Regions from separate parts of the Pseudorhodoplanes sp. genome, predicted to be linked through region 1. Evidence: predicted binding sites of a transcription regulator. Region 1 holds the regulator's gene; each other region holds the start of a gene.

Region 1 (6,634 bases):
GCCGCCAATATGCAGAAAGCCGGTCGGGGAGGGTGCGAAGCGGGTAACGACGGTCATCCGGGGGGCGTATCGGTTTCGGTTCGGCCCATCTATCATGGTGCGCGAACATTCGGAAACAGCGCTTGGCGGCTTATTGCGGCAAGGACGGGGCAGGGTTACCTGAAACTTCCGCAGCTTGGCTCAAACACACGAATTTGGCAGACAGGCGCCGGCGAACCGGTATCGCCGGCGAGAGAGGCAAAATGGCCGCAGACGACACGTCGACTTTGGAAGCGGGGCGCGATTTCATCCGCGACATCGTGCAGGCCGATCTCGATTCGGGACGGCACAAAAGCGTCGTGACCCGGTTTCCGCCGGAGCCGAACGGCTACCTGCATATCGGCCACGCCAAATCGATCGGCCTGAATTTCGGCATCGCGCAGGAATTCGGCGGGCGCTGCCACCTGCGTTTCGACGACACCAATCCGGTCAAGGAGGAGCAGGAATATATCGATGCCATCAAGGAGGACGTGCGCTGGCTTGGCTATGACTGGGGGCCGCACCTTTTTTACGCGTCGGACAATTTCGAGCAGCTCTACGAATGGGCCGAACTCCTGATCAGGGAGGGCAAGGCCTATGTCGACGACCAGTCGCCTGACGAAATGCGGGCGACCCGCGGCACCCTGACCGAGCCGGGCAAGAACTCGCCGTTCCGCGACCGCTCGGTGGAGGAGAATCTCGACCTGTTCCGGCGCATGCGGGCCGGCGAATTCCCAAACGGTGCGCGCGTGCTGCGGGCGAAGATCGACATGGCCTCCGGCAACATCAATCTGCGCGATCCGGTGCTCTACCGGATCCTGCATGCGCATCATCCGCGCACCGGCGACGCCTGGAAGATCTATCCGAGCTACGATTATGCGCATGGTCAGTCGGATGCGATCGAGCATGTCACGCATTCGATCTGCACGCTCGAATTCGAGGATCACCGGCCGCTCTATGACTGGTGCATCGAGAACCTGCCGGTGCCGTCGCGGCCGCGCCAGTACGAGTTCGCACGGCTCAACCTGAGTTACACCGTCTTGTCCAAGCGAGTGCTGAACCGGCTCGTGCAGGACAACCACGTGTCCGGCTGGGACGATCCGCGGATGCCCACGCTTGCGGGATTGCGCCGGCGCGGCGTACCGCCCGCAGCCTTGCGCGATTTCGTCAAGCGCATCGGCGTCGCCAAGGCCAACAGCGTGGTCGACATTGCGATGCTCGATTTCTCGATCCGCGAGGCGCTGAACAAGACTGCGCTTCGGCGCATGGCGGTGTTGCGGCCGCTCAAGGTTGTGATCGAGAATTACCCCGAGGGGCAGAGCGAAGAACTCGATGCCGTGAACCATCCCGACGATGACAACGCCGGCACCCGCAAGATCCGCTTCGGCCGCGAGATCTATATCGAGCAGGACGATTTCATGGAGGACCCGCCGAAGAAGTTCTTCCGGCTATCTCCCGGCAAGGAAGTGCGATTGCGCTACGCCTATTTCGTCACCTGCCGCGAGGTGGTGAAGGATGCGGCCGGCAACATCGTCGAGCTGCGCTGCACCTACGATCCGGAAACCAAGGGCGGCAACGCCCCGGACGGCCGCAAGGTCAAGGCGACCATCCACTGGGTCTCGGCACAGGATGCGGTCTCGGCCGAAATCCGGCTCTACAATCCGCTTTTCACCAACCCCGCGCCGGATGCCGCCAACTTTGCCGGCGAACTGAATCCCAACTCGCTGGAGATTCTGGCTGACGCAAAGGTCGAGCCGGCGGCGATCGCGGATCAGACCGGCGAGCCGGCGCAGTTCGAGCGGCAGGGTTATTTCGTGCGCGACCGCGACTCCACGTCCGGCCGCCCGGTCTTCAGCCGGACCATCGGGCTGCGGGACACCTGGGCCAAGGTTTCGGCGGTTAGTTGATCGCTTTCGCAAAGGACGCCGGCTGATGTAGCCTCAACCCCCGGTCGAGTGCCGGGGGCGGGGGCTCATGGCTGGCGAGAGCGATCCGAAAGGTCGCGAGCGGGCGGAGGCGCGCAAGGGCGCGCGGGCCGGCACGTGGCCGCTTGGAGGACGCACCCGCGATGGATCGTCCGGCTGGCCCGATGCCCTGTCCCCTTTGTTGCAGGGCGCCGGCGCGCGCATGGGCAGCTGGATCGCCCATGACACCGCGCCGGGACGCCTCATTCCCTGGCTGCCCATCGCCTTCGGCTTCGGCGTCGTCCTCTATTTCGCCGCGGATCGCGAGCCGTTTCTGTGGGCCGGCATCGCACTCACGGCCGCGGCGATACTTCTATGCATCGCGGCCCGCGCCCGACCGATCGCGTTTCCGGTCGCTGTGGCTGCCGCCGCGATCGCATTCGGCTTCACGCTCGCAGCCTGGAAGACCGCTCGCATCGCCCATCCGATCCTCGCGGCGCCCGCATTCAATGTGACGCTGTCGGGCTTTGTCGAATCCAGAGAGGAACGCGAGCGAAGCGATCGTATCGTGATTGCCGTCCATGCCATGAGCGGTGCGCGCCCCGACATCAAGCTGGAACGCGTTCGCGTGTCTGTGCGCAAGGGCATGGCGCCGCCGGTGGCCTCCTTCGTCGAATTGCGCGCAAGACTCAATCCTCCGCTCTCGCCGCTGCGGCCGGGCGGCTACGACTTCGCGCGCGATTACTATTTCCAGCGGCTCGGCGCGACGGGTTTCGTGCTCGGCGCGATCAAACAGGTGACGCCGCCCGAACCGCCCGGAATGCGGCTGCGCTATGCCGCTGCCATCGGGTCGCTTAGGGATGCGATCGACGCGCGCATCCGCGCGGTCATTCCGGGCGACAACGGCGCGATCGCCTCGGCGCTGATCACCGGAAAACGCGATGCGATATCGTCGTCGGTCAACGAGGCCATGTACGTCTCGAGCCTCGCGCATGTGCTGTCGATCTCCGGCTATCACATGGCCGTGGTTGCCGGCATCGCCTTCTTCACGTTCCGCGCCGGCCTCGCGTTCTTCCCTTCGATTGCCAGCCGTTACCCAATCAAGAAATGGGCGGCGCTGGCGGCTCTGTGCATGGCGGCATTCTATCTGCTGCTGTCCGGTGCCGAAGTCGCGACCCAGCGCGCCTTCATCATGACGGCAATCGTGTTGATCGGCGTGATCTTCGACCGGCCGGCCCTGACGCTTCGTACGATCTGCGTCGCCGCCTTGGTGCTGCTCGCGATCTCGCCGGAGGCAATTGTCCATCCGAGTTTCCAGATGTCGTTTGCGGCCACGCTCGCGCTGATCGCGGTGTACGAGCGCGGACTGCCAATCATGTCGGCCGAGCCGGGCACGCCCTTTGCGGCCCGGATGGCGTTATGGGGCGGACGGGAGATCGCGGCGCTCGTCATTGCGTCGCTTGTCGCGGGGTCTGCGACGACACTGTTCGCCGCCTATCACTTTCACAGACTGGCGCCTTATGGCGTGCTGGCAAATCTCTTCGCGATGCCGGCGGTGTCGATCTGGGTGATGCCGGCTGGCATTCTCGGCCTGATCGCACTGCCGTTCGGCTTCGACCGGCCATTCTGGTGGCTGATGGGCGAGGGCATCGAGTGGATGATCGTTGTCGCAACCTGGGTTGCCAGTCTGCCCGGCGCCGTCGGACGGATCCCGGCTTTCGGCGTTGGCACCCTGCTGATCGGCGCTGCCGGGCTGGTGGTGATGTGCCTGTTGCGATCGCCGCTGCGGTGGACCGGCGCGGCGATGGTCGCGCTTTGTATCGTGTTTGCCTGGAGGGCACCGCGACCGGACATCCTTGTGTCGGCCGACGCAAGCATGGTGGCGGTCCGCGATGCCGGCGGAGTCTTGCGGGTCATGGCCAGCCGCCGCGACGGATTCGTCCTGCGTGAGTGGCTTGCCGCCGATGGCGATGCCAGAACCGACAAGGACGAGTCGCTGGCGGAGGGCATTCGCTGCGACCTGGCGGGATGCGTTGCACGGCTGGCCGACGGCCGCGCCGTCGCGCTGTCGCTCAGCGCGGAGGCGCTGATGGAGGATTGCACTTCGGCGGTTTTTGTCGTGACCGCGCGCAACGCTCCGCCGGTTTGCGCCGCGTTGCTGATCGACCGCACTCGCGCGCGCGCTCATGGTGCGGCCGCGGCCCGCTGGGATGGCGGCATGTTCGTGCAGGAGAGCACGCGGCCGCCAACCTACGACCGGCCTTGGGCCCGCGCTCCTGCGGCAGTGGCTACGATCCCCGCACGCCCGGCCCCGCCGCGCGACGCGACACCGCGGCCGGCCGATCTGGAAGCCGACGACGGTCCGTCAGTAACGCCGGAATAGTCCCACCAGTTTGCCCTGAATCCGGACGCGGGTCGGCGGCAGGATACGGACTTCATACGACGTGTTAGCCGGTTCAAGTGCGATGGAAGCGCCGCGCCTGCGAAACCGTTTGAGGGTCGCTTCCTCATCGTCGATCAGGGCCACGACGATGTCGCCGGTATCGGCGGCCTCGGACTTGCGGATCAGCACCGTATCGCCGTCGAGAATGCCGGCATCGACCATCGAATCGCCGCGCACTTCGAGCGCGAAGTGATCGCCCGAGGTGAGCAGGTCCGGCGGCACATTGATGGTGTGGCTTTTGGTCTGGATCGCCTCGATCGGCGTGCCCGCCGCGATTCGGCCCATCATCGGCACCGCGACGGGGCGGCCGCCATCGTCTTCCGACGCGGTTCGCACCCGGCCGAGATTGCCCTCGATCACGCTCGGGGTGAAACCACGGCGGGGCGTGCTGCCCTGGTTGACCGAATCCGGCAGCTTGATCACCTCGATCGCGCGCGCGCGGTTCGGCAGGCGCCGGATGAAACCGCGCTCCTCCAGCGCCGTGATCAGCCGGTGGATGCCGGATTTGGACCGCAGGTCGAGGGCGTCCTTCATCTCGTCGAAGGACGGCGGAACGCCGGCTTCCTTCAGACGCTCGTTTATGAATCGCAGAAGCTCGAACTGCTTGCGGGTCAGCATTCAGGTGTCTCCCGGACAGCGTCAGGATCGTGGAACAATCCCAAGAGATACGAAACAAATCATGAACGAACACTATATGTTCGATATGTGTTCCGCAACCCCTTAATTTGACGTGAAGAAAGCGGGAGATGCCTAAAGGGGAAGCTTCAGGATAACACAGGGTGAACCGGCGGGCGCGGGCGATGCATGCGGTTCGCGGATCACGAGGCAATCGGCATCGGCCAGAATGCGGGTCATCGACGAATCCTGGGTCGGGAACGGAGTGGCCACCAGCGCGCCGCGCGACGACCGCGACAGGCGGGCTCGCAGGTAATCGGCACGCTCGTCGTTCTCGGGCAGGTCGCAGCCGAGCAGGCCATGGTCGAGGGGGATCGAGACGTCGGTTCGGCCGGTCAGGGTGCGCAGCAGCGGCACCAGAAACAGCACCGCGCAGACGAAGGCCGAGACCGGATTGCCCGGCAGGCCCAGCACATGAATCGGGCCGAGCCGGCCATGCATCAGCGGACGCCCCGGCCGCATCGCAATCTTCCAGAACGACAGGTCCATGCCTTCCTGCTTCAGGGCCTGCTGCACCAGGTCATAGTCGCCGACCGAAGCGCCCCCCATGGTGACGAGCACGTCGGCCCGCCGCATCCGCGCATCTTGGATCGCTGCAACGGTATCGGCCACGGTGTCGCGGGCGATGCCGAGGTCGCTGACATCGGCGCCTTCCTGGCGGGCCAGCGCGGCAACCGAATAGCCGTTCGAATAGACGATCTGACCCGGGCCGGGTTGGCGTCCGGGTAGCACCAGCTCGTCACCGGTGGCGAGCAAGGCGACGCGCGGCTTGCGGTGAACCGGTAGGATCGGGTGGTTCATCGCCGCCGCAAGCCCGAGATCGCGGCCGCTCAGGACGCGGCCGCGCGTGAGCAAGGTCTCCCCCTGCTTGAAATCCAGTCCGGCGGCGCGGATATGGCGGCCCTTCCGCGGCACCTCGGTGACGATGACGTTGTCGCCGTCGCGGCGGGTGTCTTCCTGCACCACGATGGTGTCGGCGCCGGCGGGCAACTCGCCGCCGGTGAAAATCCGCGCCGCCTGTCCCGGTCTCACCTCGCCAGTGAACGGCCGTCCGGCCGCGACCTCGCCGATGACTTTCAGATCGGTCGGCGCGCTGGTGATGTCCTCGGAACGGACCGCATAGCCATCCATCGCCGACACATCGACCGGCGGCTGGGTCCTGAGTGAGCGGACATCGTCAGCGAGGACGCGGCCATGCGCTTCGGTGATCGGCACGCGTTCGCTCGGCAGCGCACTCGCTTGCGCCAGCACGCGCTGCAAGGCGTCGGCAACGGGCAGGAGCGCCATATTCACGTCGCCCGGTAGGGACCGGATTTGCCGCCGGTCTTTTCCACCAGATGCACGCCTTCGATGCGCATGCCGCGCTCGGCGGCCTTGACCATGTCGTAGATGGTCAGGCACGCGACCGACACCGCGGTTAGCGCTTCCATTTCCACGCCGGTCGGTCCGGTCACCTTCACGCTGGCGCGCACGGCAATGCCGGGCAGCGCTGGGTCGGGCGTGAGGTCGACGCTCACCTGCGACAGTGCGAGTGGATGGCAGAGCGGGATCAGTTCGTGCGTGCGCTTGGCGGCCATGATGCCGGCGATGCGCG
Region 2 (6,634 bases), on a different contig from region 1:
GCGGCCCCAGTCCTTAGCTTTCATGCCGGGGATATAGGCGCGCGACATGCGGATGCCGCTCAGCACATTGGTTTCGAAAAACCTGAACCAATCCTCGTCGGGGATGTCTTCGAAATTCTTCGGCTCGAAGATCCCGAGATTGTTGACCAGGATATCCGCCGCCGGCACGCGCTTGACGAAGGCTGCAACGGCCTCCGCGTTCGCGAGATCCGCCGCAACGCCCTCGACCTTCGCGGATGGCAGCTCTTTCCTAAGCAACGCAACCGCCTGCTGCACCCTGTCTTCCGTCCGGCCGTTGATCACGACCGATGCACCGGATGCCGTAAGCCCCTTCGCAATGGCAAAGCCGATGCCCCCGGTCGAGCCGGTGACGACCGCATGCTTTCCTCTCAGATCGATATTCATGATGTCCGTCCGATTGCTGGATGCCTCAACATGGCGCATCCGCATGTCAGGCAAAGGTCAACAGCGCGTGAAATCGGCCGCGGGGGTGCCATGCGCTGCGAAAGCCGCAACGAAAGTCTAAAAACCGCAACGACAGCCTAGAGCGTCAGTTCCCAGGTCTCGCTCGGCTCGGGCTTGCCGAAATCGTCGTGCACCCATTGCTCGATCAATCGGAAGCCCTGCTTCTGGTAGATCGCGCGCGCGACGGTAAGCACCGCATGCGTCCATAGCGTAATCTTGCGATATCCGGCATTGCAGGCGAAGGCGATGCTGGCCTCCACCAGCATGCGGCCGATGCCGAGCCCGCGTCCCTTCGGATCGACGATCAGGAGCCGGATGCGCGCGACCTCGTCGCTGTCGCGGACCAGGAAGATCGAACCGACCGGCTCGCCGTCCATCTCCGCGATCCAGCATCGCTCGCGCGCGGGATCGCTGGTCTTCAGAAAGCCACTGACGATCTCCGCGGTGATCGCCTCGATATGGCTGCTCCAGCCGTATTCGGCTGCATAGAGCGCGCCGTGACGCGCCACCACCCAGCCCATGTCGCCGGGCTGGTGCGAGCGCAACGTAACCCGCCGCTCCGGCGCAGCGTCGCGTCCGATCAGCCGCTCGATCGTCTCCATCGCCGTCACGACACGTACCTGTTCGGCGTCGTCGAGGTGCTTGAGCAGGCTGCCGGTCTCGCGCTGCGAGCGATGATCGAGCGATGCGAAGGCCTTGTGCCCCTTGGTGGTCAGCGAAATGACGACCTGCCGGCCATCGCTTTCGTCGCGTCGGCGGACGATCAGGTCGCGCTCTTCAAAGCCGCGCAGGATGCGGCTGAGATAGCCGTGATCGATATCCAGCGCCGAGGCCAGTACGGTCGCGGTGGCTTCACGCTGCTGGGCCAGTTCGTACAGCACCCGCGCCTGCGATAGCGAGAACGGACTGTCCAGCAGCCCCTCGTCCAGCAGCCCGATCCTCCGCGTATAGAAGCGCGCGAAGCGGCGGACCGCGCCGACGCGCTGTTCGAAGCCGGATTCGGGCATGAGGGACATCGATCCTCCGATCGTTGACACCGTCAAACAATTGATTGACTGAGTCAAGTATCGGTCAGGGCTCGCTCTGGATCAGGCCGGTGCGCAATACCGCAAGGCGGCGCTTGCCGATCCGGCGCAACAGGTCCGCCTCGGTGTCCGGCACGTCCCTGTAGCCTCCGACCTCCCGATAGAATGTTTTGCTGATGATCAACCCGCGGCCCGGCGCGAGGCTCGTCCGGCGGGCGCGCCAAAGCGCGAGCATGCCGGTCAGCAACGAATCCTGCCCATGCGGGCGGGCGGCCAAGCCAAAGGTCGCGGCAATGTCCGTGGGGGCGCGCTCGATGAATTGCTGCACATCCGCAACCCAGCCCGATTCAAGGACCGCCCCGGGCGGCACGAACATCAGCCATTCGCTGCGGGCCTGGTCCGCCGCCTTGTCGAGCCGCGGTCCAAGGGGCCCCGGCAGAGAGAGGAACCGGCAGCCGGCGACATCGCCGACCTTGGCCGTTTCGTCGCTGGAACCGGCATCGGCAAGGATCACGTCCCGAATCAGACCCGCGGTGGCGCCGGGCACCAGACAGGCCAGCGTCCGTACCAGGATACGTTCCGATTCGTCGGTCGGGATGATCACGCTCAGCATGGAACGGAACGCTGGAACTCCGGTGGACCCGCAAGTGTTTCAAAGAACCCATATCGTGGGGCACGAAAACCCAATGCCACAATATTCAGCGACCCCGATCAACTTCCACAATGTTCTTGTTTTGTTCGAGCGGCAGGACTAGATATCGGCTATGGCAAGACCATCCGCAGCCCTGAGACACCCGCCGGCGCCCGTGCCCTCCGCGCCTGCGGGTGACTTTGCGAGGAAATCCCAGGACGGTTCTTCCGACCAGTCCGGGCTCCTCGGCGTCGGCGTCGACAGACAACGCCGCCGCGGCCGCGGTACTCTTTCCAACGCCTCCGGCCGCTACGAAGCGCTCGCCCGCATCGCCTTCGACGATGGCTGGCAGAGCCTCGACGAATTGCCGCCATTCAAGACCAGCGTGCAGGTCGATGCCACTCGCAAGGTCATCACCCGCAACGACTCGCCGGACATCTCGTTCGACCGTTCGATCAATCCCTATCGCGGCTGCGAGCATGGCTGCGTCTATTGCTTCGCGCGGCCGACGCATGCCTATCTCGGGCTGTCGCCCGGGCTGGATTTCGAATCCAAGCTGTTCATGAAGCCGGACGCTCCGGTGCTGCTGGAGCGCGAACTGGCAGCGCCGGGCTATACGCCGCGCACCATCGCGATCGGCACCAATACCGACCCATATCAGCCGATCGAAAAGCAAAACGAAATCATGCGCCGCATCCTCGAGGTGCTGGAACGCGCCGGTCATCCGGTCGGTATAGTGACCAAATCGGCGTTGGTGACGCGCGACATCGACATCCTGTCGCGGATGGCGAAGCGCAATCTGGCCAAGGTTGCGATCTCGGTGACCACGCTCGACGGCAAGCTCGCCCGGACGATGGAGCCGCGCGCGTCGACGCCGGCGAAACGGCTGGAAGCGCTGCGGCAATTGTCGGACGCCGGCATCCCGACGGCGGCGATGATCGCGCCGGTGATCCCGGCCATCAACGATGCGGACATCGAACGCATCCTCGACGCGGTCGCGCTCGCCGGCGTGAAGAGCGCGGGCTATGTGATGCTGCGATTGCCCCTGGAAGTCCGCGACCTGTTCAAGGAATGGCTGCTCGCCAATTATCCCGACCGCTTCCGTCACGTCATGAAGCTCGTGCGCGAGATGCGTGGAGGCAAGGATTACGACTCGACCTGGGGCAAGCGGCAGACCGGCGAGGGACCTTATGCCTGGCTGATCGGCCGGCGCTTCGAGTCGGCCTGCGAACGGCTGGGACTTAACCGGGAACGCGCGAAGCTGACCACCGAGCATTTCCAGAAGCCGGTGAAGGGCAGCGAGCAGCTGAGTTTGTTTTAGCGTCGTCGTCGCCGCGAAAGCGGGAACGACACGAGTAAAATCCATGCCCCACGCCCATATCAGCCTCGTTACGCTCGGCGTCAGCGACGTGCCGCGCGCGGCGCGGTTCTACGAAGCGCTGGGCTTCACGCGGAAAGTCCGCGCCGCGCCGGAGCACGAAGTCGCGTTTTTCGATGCCGGCCGACGGCGTTATCGCTTTATGCAGCCAGCGGACTTGCGAGCGACGCAGGCTTCCCGCCGGACACTGCGCCTTTCGCTTTCCGTGGAACGTCGCTCGCCTGGAACTGCGCCAGCGAGGCCGAGGTCGATGCCGTGATGGCGCTGGCGCTCGAGGTCGGCGCAACCGAACTGGTGCCGGCAAAGCAGGCCGCATGGGGCGGCTATCACGGCCATTTCGCCGACCCGGACGGCCATATCTGGGAAGTCGCGCATAATCCCCAGTTTCCACTGTCGCCCGAGGGGCGCGGCATCCTGCCGGATTAGCCGTTGCACCGGGACGCCGGTCCCGCGCAATGTCTGCCGCATGAGTCGGAAAGTGGCCCCTGCGCGCCTGCCCCTGAAGGACGATATCGTCCGGCCGTCGTTCCGGCGCGAGCGGCGTGCCTACAAGAGCGGAGTATGGCCGGTCGCCGGCTGCGACGAGGCCGGGCGCGGGCCATTGGCAGGGCCGGTGGTCGCCGCCGCCGTGGTGCTCGATCCGGATCGCGTCCCGCGCGGTCTCAACGATTCGAAGAAACTCACCCGCGAGGAGCGTGAAAAGCTTTACGCCCGCATCTGCGCGACCGCCGAGGTCGGCGTTGCCTTCGCTTCGCCCGCGCGCATCGACCGCGACAATATCCTGCAGGCCTCGCTGTGGGCGCTGGCGCAGGCGGTCGCCGCCCTGCCCTGCCGGCCCAAGCTCGTCTATGTCGACGGCCGCGACCGCATCAAGGTACCCTGCGACTGCGAGGCCGTGATTTCAGGCGACGCGCTGGTGCTGTCGATCGCGGCCGCTTCGATCGTCGCCAAGGTCACCCGCGACCGGCTGATGATGCAGATCGGCGCAGCGCATCCCGGCTACGGCTTCGAGCGCCATATGGGCTATTCGGTGCCGGAGCATTTCGCGGCTCTGCAGCGGCTCGGGCCCACCATCCATCACCGTCGCAGCTTTTCCCCGGTCGCGATTGCCGACGGCCTGAGGCCCGCACCCGTGGTCGAGATTTCCATTCCCGGGTTGCCACTCTGACGCAGGCGGGTTTATCTCTGGCGCCCCCGGCTCCGCGGAGAGCCGGACTCATGCCTGCGGCACCCATGCTCACCGTCTCCCTGCCTATCGAAATCCTGCGGACCAGACCGCGGCTTGTGTTCTGGCTGGCGACGTTGGCGCAGGCGCTGCTCTGGGTCGCGGTGCCGACACTGTTCTACTCGGCACCGCCCGGCGAGCTCGCCGAGGTGCTGGCGGTCGGCCATTCCTTCCGATTTGGATCGGAACTGGGGCCGCCGCTGGCCTATTGGCTGGCCGAGATCGCGTTGCGCGCCGCCGGCGGCCACATGATCGGCGTGTACCTGCTGTCGCAGATCTGCATCGTCGCGACCTATTGGGCGGTGTTCCAGCTCGGACGGGCAACCATCGGCGAGCGGCACGCGGTGCTGGCGGTGCTGCTGATGGCCGGGATTTCGTTTTTCACCATCGGCTCGCCCGATTTCGGTCCCGACATCCTGATGATGCCGCTCTGGGCCTCTGCCATCCTGTGCCTGTGGCGCGCAATCGGCGAGGACAAACAGCTCTACTGGTTCGCGCTGGCCGCCATGTTCTGGCTGATGCTGCTGACCTCGCACCTCGCTCTGCTGCTGTTCGCGGTCGTGGTCGCCTTTATTCTGATCAATCCGCAGGCGCGCAAATCCGCCGCCAATCCCGCAGTTGGCATGGCGGCGATCACCGTGGTCTGCATGATGCTGCCCGGCGCCGTGCTGATCCGCGACCATGGCTTCGCCTTCACTCCGGACCTCTCGAAATTGCGCAACGTCGAGTCCGTCGACCGCAACATCGTCGCCTGGATGCGGCTGCTTGTGCTGGTCGCGGTGGCCCATGCGGGAGCCGGCATCCTGGTGGTGCTGGCGAGCAATCTCGCACGCACCAAGAAGGATGAATCGGCCATCGTTCCGGGGCATCCGGCGAACCCGTTCGCGCGAAGCTTCATCTATTGCTTCGCGCTGGCGCCGGTGATCGTGGTCACCACGTTTGCGGTGGTGTCCGGCAAGGCGGACCTGTCGGGGATTCCACCGCTGCTGGTTCTGTCGGGGCTCGCGATTGTTGCCGCGGCCGGCGACATGATCATGCTGCATCATCAGCGCATCCTGACCATCGCCTGGATCAGCCTGCTGATCGTGCCGGCCGTATTGATGGCGATGGGCGTCCTGCTATTGCCGGCGCTGTTTGCGGTCGACCTGCGGACCGCGCAGCCGGCCGACGAGATCGCACAATTCGTCACCGAGAACTTCGAGCGGCGCACGCAACGCAAGCTTAAAGTGGTGGCCGGCGATCCACGGCTGGTGTCGCTCGTATCCTTTGCATCGGCCAGCCGCCCGCAGGTTTTTCATGCGCCGGGCTCGGGACGGCCTCAACTCGCGACCCGTGAAGACGCTTTGGAAAAGGGGGCGGTCGTGCTGTGGCGCGCAACCGACAATGCCGGCACCCCGCCGCCCGAGGTCACGGCGCAATTTCCGGGGCTGGTGCCGGAAGTGCCGCGGGCTTTCGATCGCGCGCTGCCCGGACGCGCGCCGGTGCTGCGCATCGGCTGGGGTGTGGTGCGGCCGAAAGCACAAACGACCGCGCCACAATAATGCGCCGTCAGTGATAGGCCTCGCCTTCCTTCACCTTGCCGCGGAACAGCCAGTAAACGAAAATCACGTAGCCGAGAATGATCGGCAACATGAACACCGTGCCGATCAGCATGAAGATCTGGCTCGCTGGCGCTGCTGCCGTATCCCAGACCGTGAGCGAGGGCGGCACGATATACGGATAGCTCGAGATGACGAGCCCGAGATAGCCGAGCAGGAAAAGCCCGATACAGGCGATGAAGGGCAGCGAGTCGCGCTCCTTGCCGATCCAGCGCCACAACAGCAGCGCCACCAGCGCGGTCACCAGCGGCACCGGCCACAGGTAATAGAAGTTCGGCAGCGAGAACCAGCGATCGGCGATGCGCTGGATGG
Region 3 (6,634 bases), on a different contig from region 1:
CCTCAATCGCCTTCAGTGCCGCGTCCGCCTTGGAGCCGTCCGGCCCCCCGGCCTGGGCCATGTCGGGCTTGCCGCCGCCACCCTTGCCGCCCAGCACCTCGGACGCCTTGCGCACCAGGTCGACAGCCGAGAAGCGCGAGACGAGATCGGGGGTGACCCCGACCACGATGCTGCCCTTGCCGTCGTCGCTGGTTGCGACCAACGCGACCACACCGGAGCCGACCTGCTTCTTGCCCTCGTCGGCTAGACCCTTGAGATCCTTGATGTCGATGCCGGTCACGGCGCGCGCCAGGAGCTTGATGTCGCCGACGGTCCTTACGCCGTCGTCGCCGCCCGCCTTGGCGCCACCGCCGCCCATGGCGAGTTTCTTTTTCGCGTCTGCCAGATCGCGCTCGAGCTTCTTGCGCTCGTCGAGCAACTGGGTGATGCGCGAGGGCATGTCGGCGACCGACACACGCAGGAGATCCGTCGCCACCGATTGCGCCGCCTGCATGGTTGCATTCGCGGCCTTGCGGGCGGAGCGGCCGGTCAGCGCCTCAAGACGCCGCACGCCGGCGGCGACGCCCTGATCGGCCACGATCGAGATCAACCCGATATCGCCGGTGCGCTTGACATGGGTGCCGCCGCACAATTCGACCGACCAGCCGAGCGTATTGGAGCCGGGCTTTTCGCCCATCGCCACCACCCGCACCTCATCGCCGTATTTCTCGCCGAACAGCGCCCGGGCGCCGGACGCGCGCGCCTCGTCGAGCCCCATCAGCCGCGTGGTGACTTCGGAATTCTGGGTGACGAAATCGTTGGCAAGGTCCTCGACCTTCTCGATCTCCTCGGGCGTCATCGGCTTCGGATGCGAGAAGTCGAAGCGCAGCCGCTCTTCCGCGACCAGCGAGCCCTTCTGCGCGACATGATCGCCGAGGATCTGGCGCAGCGCCTCGTGCAGGAGATGCGTCGCCGAATGGTTGGCGCGGATCGCGGAGCGGCGGCCGTGCTCGACGTCGAGCTGCAGCGCGAGGCCGTCCTTCAGGCTGCCCTCCTCCACCACGCCGGTATGCACGAACAGGTCGCCGGCCTTCTTCTGGGTTTCGGTGACACGGAAGCGCACGCCGTCCGCGGTCATCACGCCGGTATCGCCGACCTGGCCGCCCGACTCGCCATAGAACGGCGTCTGGTTGACGATCACCGCGCCGGTTTCGCCCGCATTCAACTCGGCAGTGCGCGCGCCGTCGCGCAAGAGCGCCATCACCACGCCTTCGGCGCTTTCGGTTTCGTAGCCGAGAAATTCGGTGGCGCCGAGCTTTTCGCGCAGCCCGAAATAAACTGTCTCGGCCGCGGCATCGCCGGAGCCCTTCCACGATTCGCGTGCCTTTTCGCGCTGCTTATCCATCGCCGCATTGAAGGCATCGAGGTCGACCCCGATGCCGCGCGGGCGCAGCGCATCCTGGGTCAGATCGAGCGGAAAGCCATAGGTGTCGTAGAGCGTGAACGCGGTCTCGCCCTTTAGCGCGTCGCCCTGCTTCAGCCCTTTCGACTCGTCTTCCAGGATCGACAGCCCGCGCTCCAGCGTCTTGCGGAAGCGCGTCTCCTCGAGCTTCAGCGTTTCGGTAATCAGCGCCTCGGCCCGATGCAGTTCCGGATAAGCCTGACCCATCTCGCGCACCAGCACCGGAACCAGCCGCCACATCAGCGGGTCACGCGCGCCCAGCAATTGCGCGTGGCGCATGGCGCGCCGCATGATCCGGCGCAGCACATAGCCACGGCCCTCGTTCGACGGCAACACGCCATCGGCGATCAGGAACGACGAGGCACGCAGGTGATCGGCGATCACGCGATGCGACGCCTTCTGCGGGCCTTCGGCTGACACCTTGGTCAATTCGGCGATCACCTGGATGATCGCGCGGAACAGATCGATGCTGTAATTGTCGTGAGTGCCCTGCAGCACCGCGGCGATGCGCTCGAGCCCCATGCCGGTGTCGATCGACGGCTTCGGCAGATCGAGGCGGCTGCCATCGGGCAGCGCCTCGTATTGCATGAAGACGAGATTCCAGATCTCGATGAAGCGATCGCCGTCCTGGTCCGGCGAGCCGGGAGGACCGCCCGGGATCTTGTCGCCGTGATCATAGAAGATTTCCGAGCACGGACCGCACGGCCCGGTATCGCCCATCGCCCAGAAATTGTCGGAGCCGGCGATGCGGATGATGCGGCTCTCGGGCAGGCCCGCGATCTTCTTCCACAGGTCGAAGGCAACATCGTCGTCGATATAGACGGTGGCGGTGAGCTTGTCCTTCGGCAGGCCGAAATCCTTGGTGACCAGATTCCAGGCCAGCTCGATCGCGTGATCCTTGAAATAATCGCCGAACGAGAAGTTGCCGAGCATCTCGAAGAAAGTGTGGTGGCGCGCGGTGTAGCCGACATTGTCGAGATCGTTATGCTTGCCGCCGGCGCGGACGCATTTCTGCGAAGTCACCGCCCGCGCATAGGGGCGCTTCTCAAGGCCAGTGAAAACGTTCTTGAACTGCACCATGCCCGCATTGGTGAACATCAGGGTCGGATCGTTGCGCGGCACCAGCGGCGAGGACGCCAGCGGCTCATGGCCGTTGCGCGCGAAGTAGTCGATGAACCCAGCCCGGATATCGTTGACGCCGCTCATGAAAGATTTGCCGCCGCGGCAGCCTGTCCGCGGCCCCTGTCTGCGCCGGGGTTGAAGGCCCGGATCGGATTGATGTTTCGGGGGATATGTAGCGACGCCGCCCGGCCAAGTCCAGAAACGGACCGATTTCCGGCGCTTGCGGGCCGTTCGGGTCTGCCAGAGGCGAGGAGCCGCCGGACACGCGAGCAGATGGCGACTTGAGGAGATGACAGGCGCCAGGAGATGACAGGCCGGGCGGCAACGGCGGTCATCGCCGGCCCGTCAGCCCGTTGGGGCCCGCGCTCGGTGCCCGCGCGAACAGGCCACCGCACTGCCTAGGCAGGTCCGACCTACGGAAGCCGCTCAAAAAAACGCCGGGGAGCGGACCGCGAGGCAAGCGGTCCCCTCACCCGGCCCGCGCGGCGACGCGGATGGAGGGCAGTCCGGATTATTCCTTGGCGTCGTCCTCGCCGTCGTCGTCGGTCTCTTCCTCGCCGGCCAGGATCTTGTCGGCGATCAGCCCTGAATTCTGCCGCACGGCAGCCTCGATCGACGCAGCCATGTCGGGATTGTTGCGCAGGAAGGTCTTGGCGTTCTCGCGCCCCTGCCCGATCCGCTGTGAGTCATAGGAGAACCAGGCACCGGACTTCTCCACCACGCCGGCCTTGACGCCGAGGTCGATCAGCTCGCCCATCTTCGACACGCCCTCGCCATACATGATGTCGAACTCGACCTGCTTGAACGGCGGCGCCAGCTTGTTCTTCACCACCTTGACGCGGGTCTGGTTGCCGACCACCTCGTCGCGATCCTTGATCGCGCCGATGCGGCGGATATCGAGCCGGATCGAGGCATAGAATTTCAGCGCATTGCCACCGGTGGTGGTTTCCGGCGAGCCATACATCACGCCGATCTTCATCCGGATCTGGTTGATGAAGATCACCATGGTCTTGGACTTGTTGATCGAGGCGGTGAGCTTGCGCAACGCCTGGCTCATCAGCCGGGCCTGCAAACCGGGCAGCGAATCGCCCATCTCGCCGTCGAGTTCGGCCTTCGGCACAAGCGCCGCGACCGAATCCACCACCACCACGTCGACCGCGCCGGAACGCACCAGCGTATCGGTGATTTCCAGCGCCTGCTCGCCGGCATCGGGCTGCGAGATCAGGAGGTCGTCGACATTGACGCCGAGCTTGCGCGCATAGACCGGGTCGAGCGCGTGTTCGGCATCGACGAAGGCGCAGATGCCGCCCTTCTTCTGCGCTTCGGCCACGGTGTGCAGCGCCAGCGTGGTCTTGCCGGAGGATTCCGGCCCGTAGATTTCGATCACCCGGCCGCGCGGCAGACCGCCGACGCCGAGCGCGATGTCGAGCCCGAGCGACCCGGTCGACACGGTGGCGATATCCATCGCCTTGTCGTTCTTGCCGAGCCGCATGATCGAGCCCTTGCCGAACGCGCGTTCGATCTGGGAGACCGCGGCGTCAAGAGCCTTCGACTTGTCCATGGAGGAACCTTCAACCAAACGCAGGGCGGCCTGGGCCATTGTCGCTCCTTATGACTGACGATTCGGGCGGCGTATACGCGCGGCTCTCGCCCGCTTCTCCGCTCGGCTGGTTTCGGACCGTTCGGGCTGTTTCGACCGAACAAGACTCAATGTACACCATTTGTTCTAAGTTCGCAATATGTTCTTTTTGCGGGTACGGGTACTGGCCTGTTTTGACCGAGAGTGGCCGGTTTAGATTTCGGGAGTGGCCTTATTTCGTGTGCCTGAGACATTCGTCACAGACGGCGGTGATCCCGTGACATGCTATGGTGACGGCCCCAACCATGGAGGGATCGTGCGATGAAGCAGGCGACAAGACCAAATCAGTCGGAAGAGGACATCCTCAGCTTCGACGTCTCGGACGACACGCTGGAAAGCGCTGCCGGTGGCGAGGCATCGGTGAATTATACGCTCGGCGGCTGCACCGCCATCCAGACCTGCCCGGTGTTCTGATCCAGTTTCTCACTGTCCACTAAAGAGGCTGCCTCAGTCGGCGGCCTTTTTCTCAGCTCGATTTTGGGTTCTGGCCTGATTCAGGCGCCGCAACCCTCACGACTGCCGGTGAGAACGGCAAAGATTGGCGCGCCCGCGGGCTGATCGTCTCGGGCGGATCGCCCCGCGCATGACAGAGCGACCTGAACCGGAGTGGATCTTCGCCATTCGGCTCAGGCCGCCGGCTTCGTTGGCCCGACGAAGCTTGTGAATTCTAACGCTCGGCGGGCGGCCGGTATTGAGCCAGCGCAAGCCCGGTGAGGCGGCGCGACGAAAAAATCTTAAGATTTAAGGCGGGCGATCCAAGACCGGCGATGCAAAGCCGCGCGTCGCGGTCGTCCGCGGCGCCGTTCGCGAAACGTTCAGCGCGCATGTGGATAGGTGGATATGCGAATGCGCGCACCGGGCCGTTGCCGGGCGCGAGAACCGATGGCCAGCGCGTATGGGGTCCCGCGTTCGCGGGGCAACAGCCTGGTCTCGCGATTGCGTCCAGGCCGCGTGGCTCAGGGTGAAGCCGTGCGTCGCAGAACCGCGACCCGGCGCGGCAAGCGGGTCGGCTTGGTCTTGGAGGCGAACCTCAGGAATGGAACCAAAAAGGTGCCTGCGCGTTGTCCAGGCCATGGCAACAAAACCTCTCCTTCCCGAAGTTATCGCCGAACGCGCCAAGGCCGCGGACGATTATCGCAAGGCCCATCAGGCCGCGATCGACCGGATCGAAAAGCTGCGCGCAGCCCGCCTGCAGCGCGACGCCGAAACGGAAGCGGCGCAGGCCGATTCGGAGCCCGCCCCTAAAGCCGCCGGCAAGCGCGTCAGTGCATCGAGCGAAAAGCGCGAAAAGGTCCGGAGCGATCGTGCAAACGCGGTAACCGGCGCGTAACTTCCACGAGACGTTTCTCGACATATGTGGACGGACAGGCGCGATCGGGCTAAGGCGTCCGCGTATGGCGTGCTAGCCTGCGCGCATGCGCCATCTCCTCCGGCTCGTTCCCGCGCTGCTCGGCGCCGCGTTGCTGGCGGCGCTCATTGGTGGCGCGCACTCAATCGCGGGTCTGTGCCCGATCTTGCCGCGGCTGGTGCCGGCAACGTCGCGTTATCATGCGTTTACGCAATATCCGTTTATCCAAGATCCAGTCATCATTGCGGTGGCGGCCATCGCCCTGATCGCGCTAACGTTGGCGCTGCTGATGCAGTGGCAGCGGGGGCGACGCACGGTCAGCTACGACAGCGATGCGGAGCGGTGGGTCGTGCTCGGATGGGTGCTGGCAATCGGCGGCACAGCCTCGCTCATGGCGGGGCTGATCCTGATCGGCTCGAATGGCTGGCCGTTCAGCCACCAGTCGCGCCACATCAGCGTCAGGACCGGGCAATTGCCGCTGTCTATCTCCACCGTGCAGCGGCGCTATTTCGCAAATTATTCCGGCGGCGATGGATTGCGGTCGCATTGCGCGAGTTTCGGCGAAGTGACGATGTGCAACCGCTCGCGATACCGGAGCCTCGATCTCGATCTGTCGCTGCTGGTCACGCCGCGCGATCGGGCACGTGCGGTTCCGCAAACCGCAATGCCGACGCGCGACGATCTCATCGCCATCGCCCGGCGCGGCCTGGCCGCCGACGCGGTGTTTCGCGGTCCGATCATGCTCGCGCCGCGCCAGAGCCTGCGCCGCGAGCTTGTTTTCGTGGTCCGGCAAACGGCAGATGGCGGATTGTCCGACAGCGATCACGACTTTTCGCTTGCAGTCAAAGACCGGCTGAGCGGGCAGACGGTATCGTTCTCTCTGCCGGCGGAGTATCGCGGGTGAGCCGGTCGCGGTGCGAACCGGTATCGGGCAGGTACGGATTGTTGCGGAAGGTGTGGTAACCGATGGCTTTCGAAATCGAACGCAAGTTCCTGGTGCGCAGCGACGCATGGCGCGGCGAGGTCAGCAAACGCATCGCAATCCGGCAGGCCTATCTCGCAACCGAAGGCAATGCGTCGGTGC

What was found. Region 1 encodes LexA, which represses DNA repair genes until DNA is damaged. Its sites were predicted from a motif close to TGTTCNNNNTGTGTTCNG; they were not measured.
Region 2: a site for LexA is predicted at 2,215-2,232, ahead of AC5I5I_RS00180 (PA0069 family radical SAM protein). Genes of this name have one in related genera too.
Region 3: a site for LexA is predicted at 4,293-4,310, ahead of recA (recombinase RecA). Genes of this name have one in related genera too.

The regions. Positions count from the first base shown of each region.
Region 1 is NZ_JCABZI010000004.1:34,393-41,026, forward strand. It holds gene gltX (glutamate--tRNA ligase) at 1-57, opposite strand, end outside; gene AC5I5I_RS06800 (glutamine--tRNA ligase/YqeY domain fusion protein) at 243-1,925, shown strand; gene AC5I5I_RS06805 (ComEC/Rec2 family competence protein) at 1,993-4,305, shown strand; gene lexA (transcriptional repressor LexA) at 4,288-4,983, opposite strand; gene AC5I5I_RS06815 (molybdopterin molybdotransferase MoeA) at 5,116-6,327, opposite strand; gene moaC (cyclic pyranopterin monophosphate synthase MoaC) at 6,330-6,634, opposite strand, start outside.
Region 2 is NZ_JCABZI010000001.1:31,929-38,562, forward strand. It holds gene AC5I5I_RS00165 (SDR family NAD(P)-dependent oxidoreductase) at 1-405, opposite strand, end outside; gene AC5I5I_RS00170 (bifunctional helix-turn-helix transcriptional regulator/GNAT family N-acetyltransferase) at 543-1,481, opposite strand; gene AC5I5I_RS00175 (glycosyltransferase) at 1,537-2,103, opposite strand; gene AC5I5I_RS00180 (PA0069 family radical SAM protein) at 2,255-3,442, shown strand; gene AC5I5I_RS00185 (VOC family protein) at 3,482-3,925, shown strand; gene rnhB (ribonuclease HII) at 3,966-4,667, shown strand; gene AC5I5I_RS00195 (glycosyltransferase family 39 protein) at 4,718-6,265, shown strand; gene cydB (cytochrome d ubiquinol oxidase subunit II) at 6,273-6,634, opposite strand, start outside.
Region 3 is NZ_JCABZI010000010.1:297,124-303,757, reverse strand. It holds gene alaS (alanine--tRNA ligase) at 1-2,647, opposite strand, end outside; gene recA (recombinase RecA) at 3,075-4,163, opposite strand; gene AC5I5I_RS15150 (hypothetical protein) at 4,464-4,616, shown strand; gene AC5I5I_RS15145 (hypothetical protein) at 5,275-5,532, shown strand; gene AC5I5I_RS15140 (hypothetical protein) at 5,618-6,454, shown strand; gene AC5I5I_RS15135 (CYTH domain-containing protein) at 6,517-6,634, shown strand, end outside.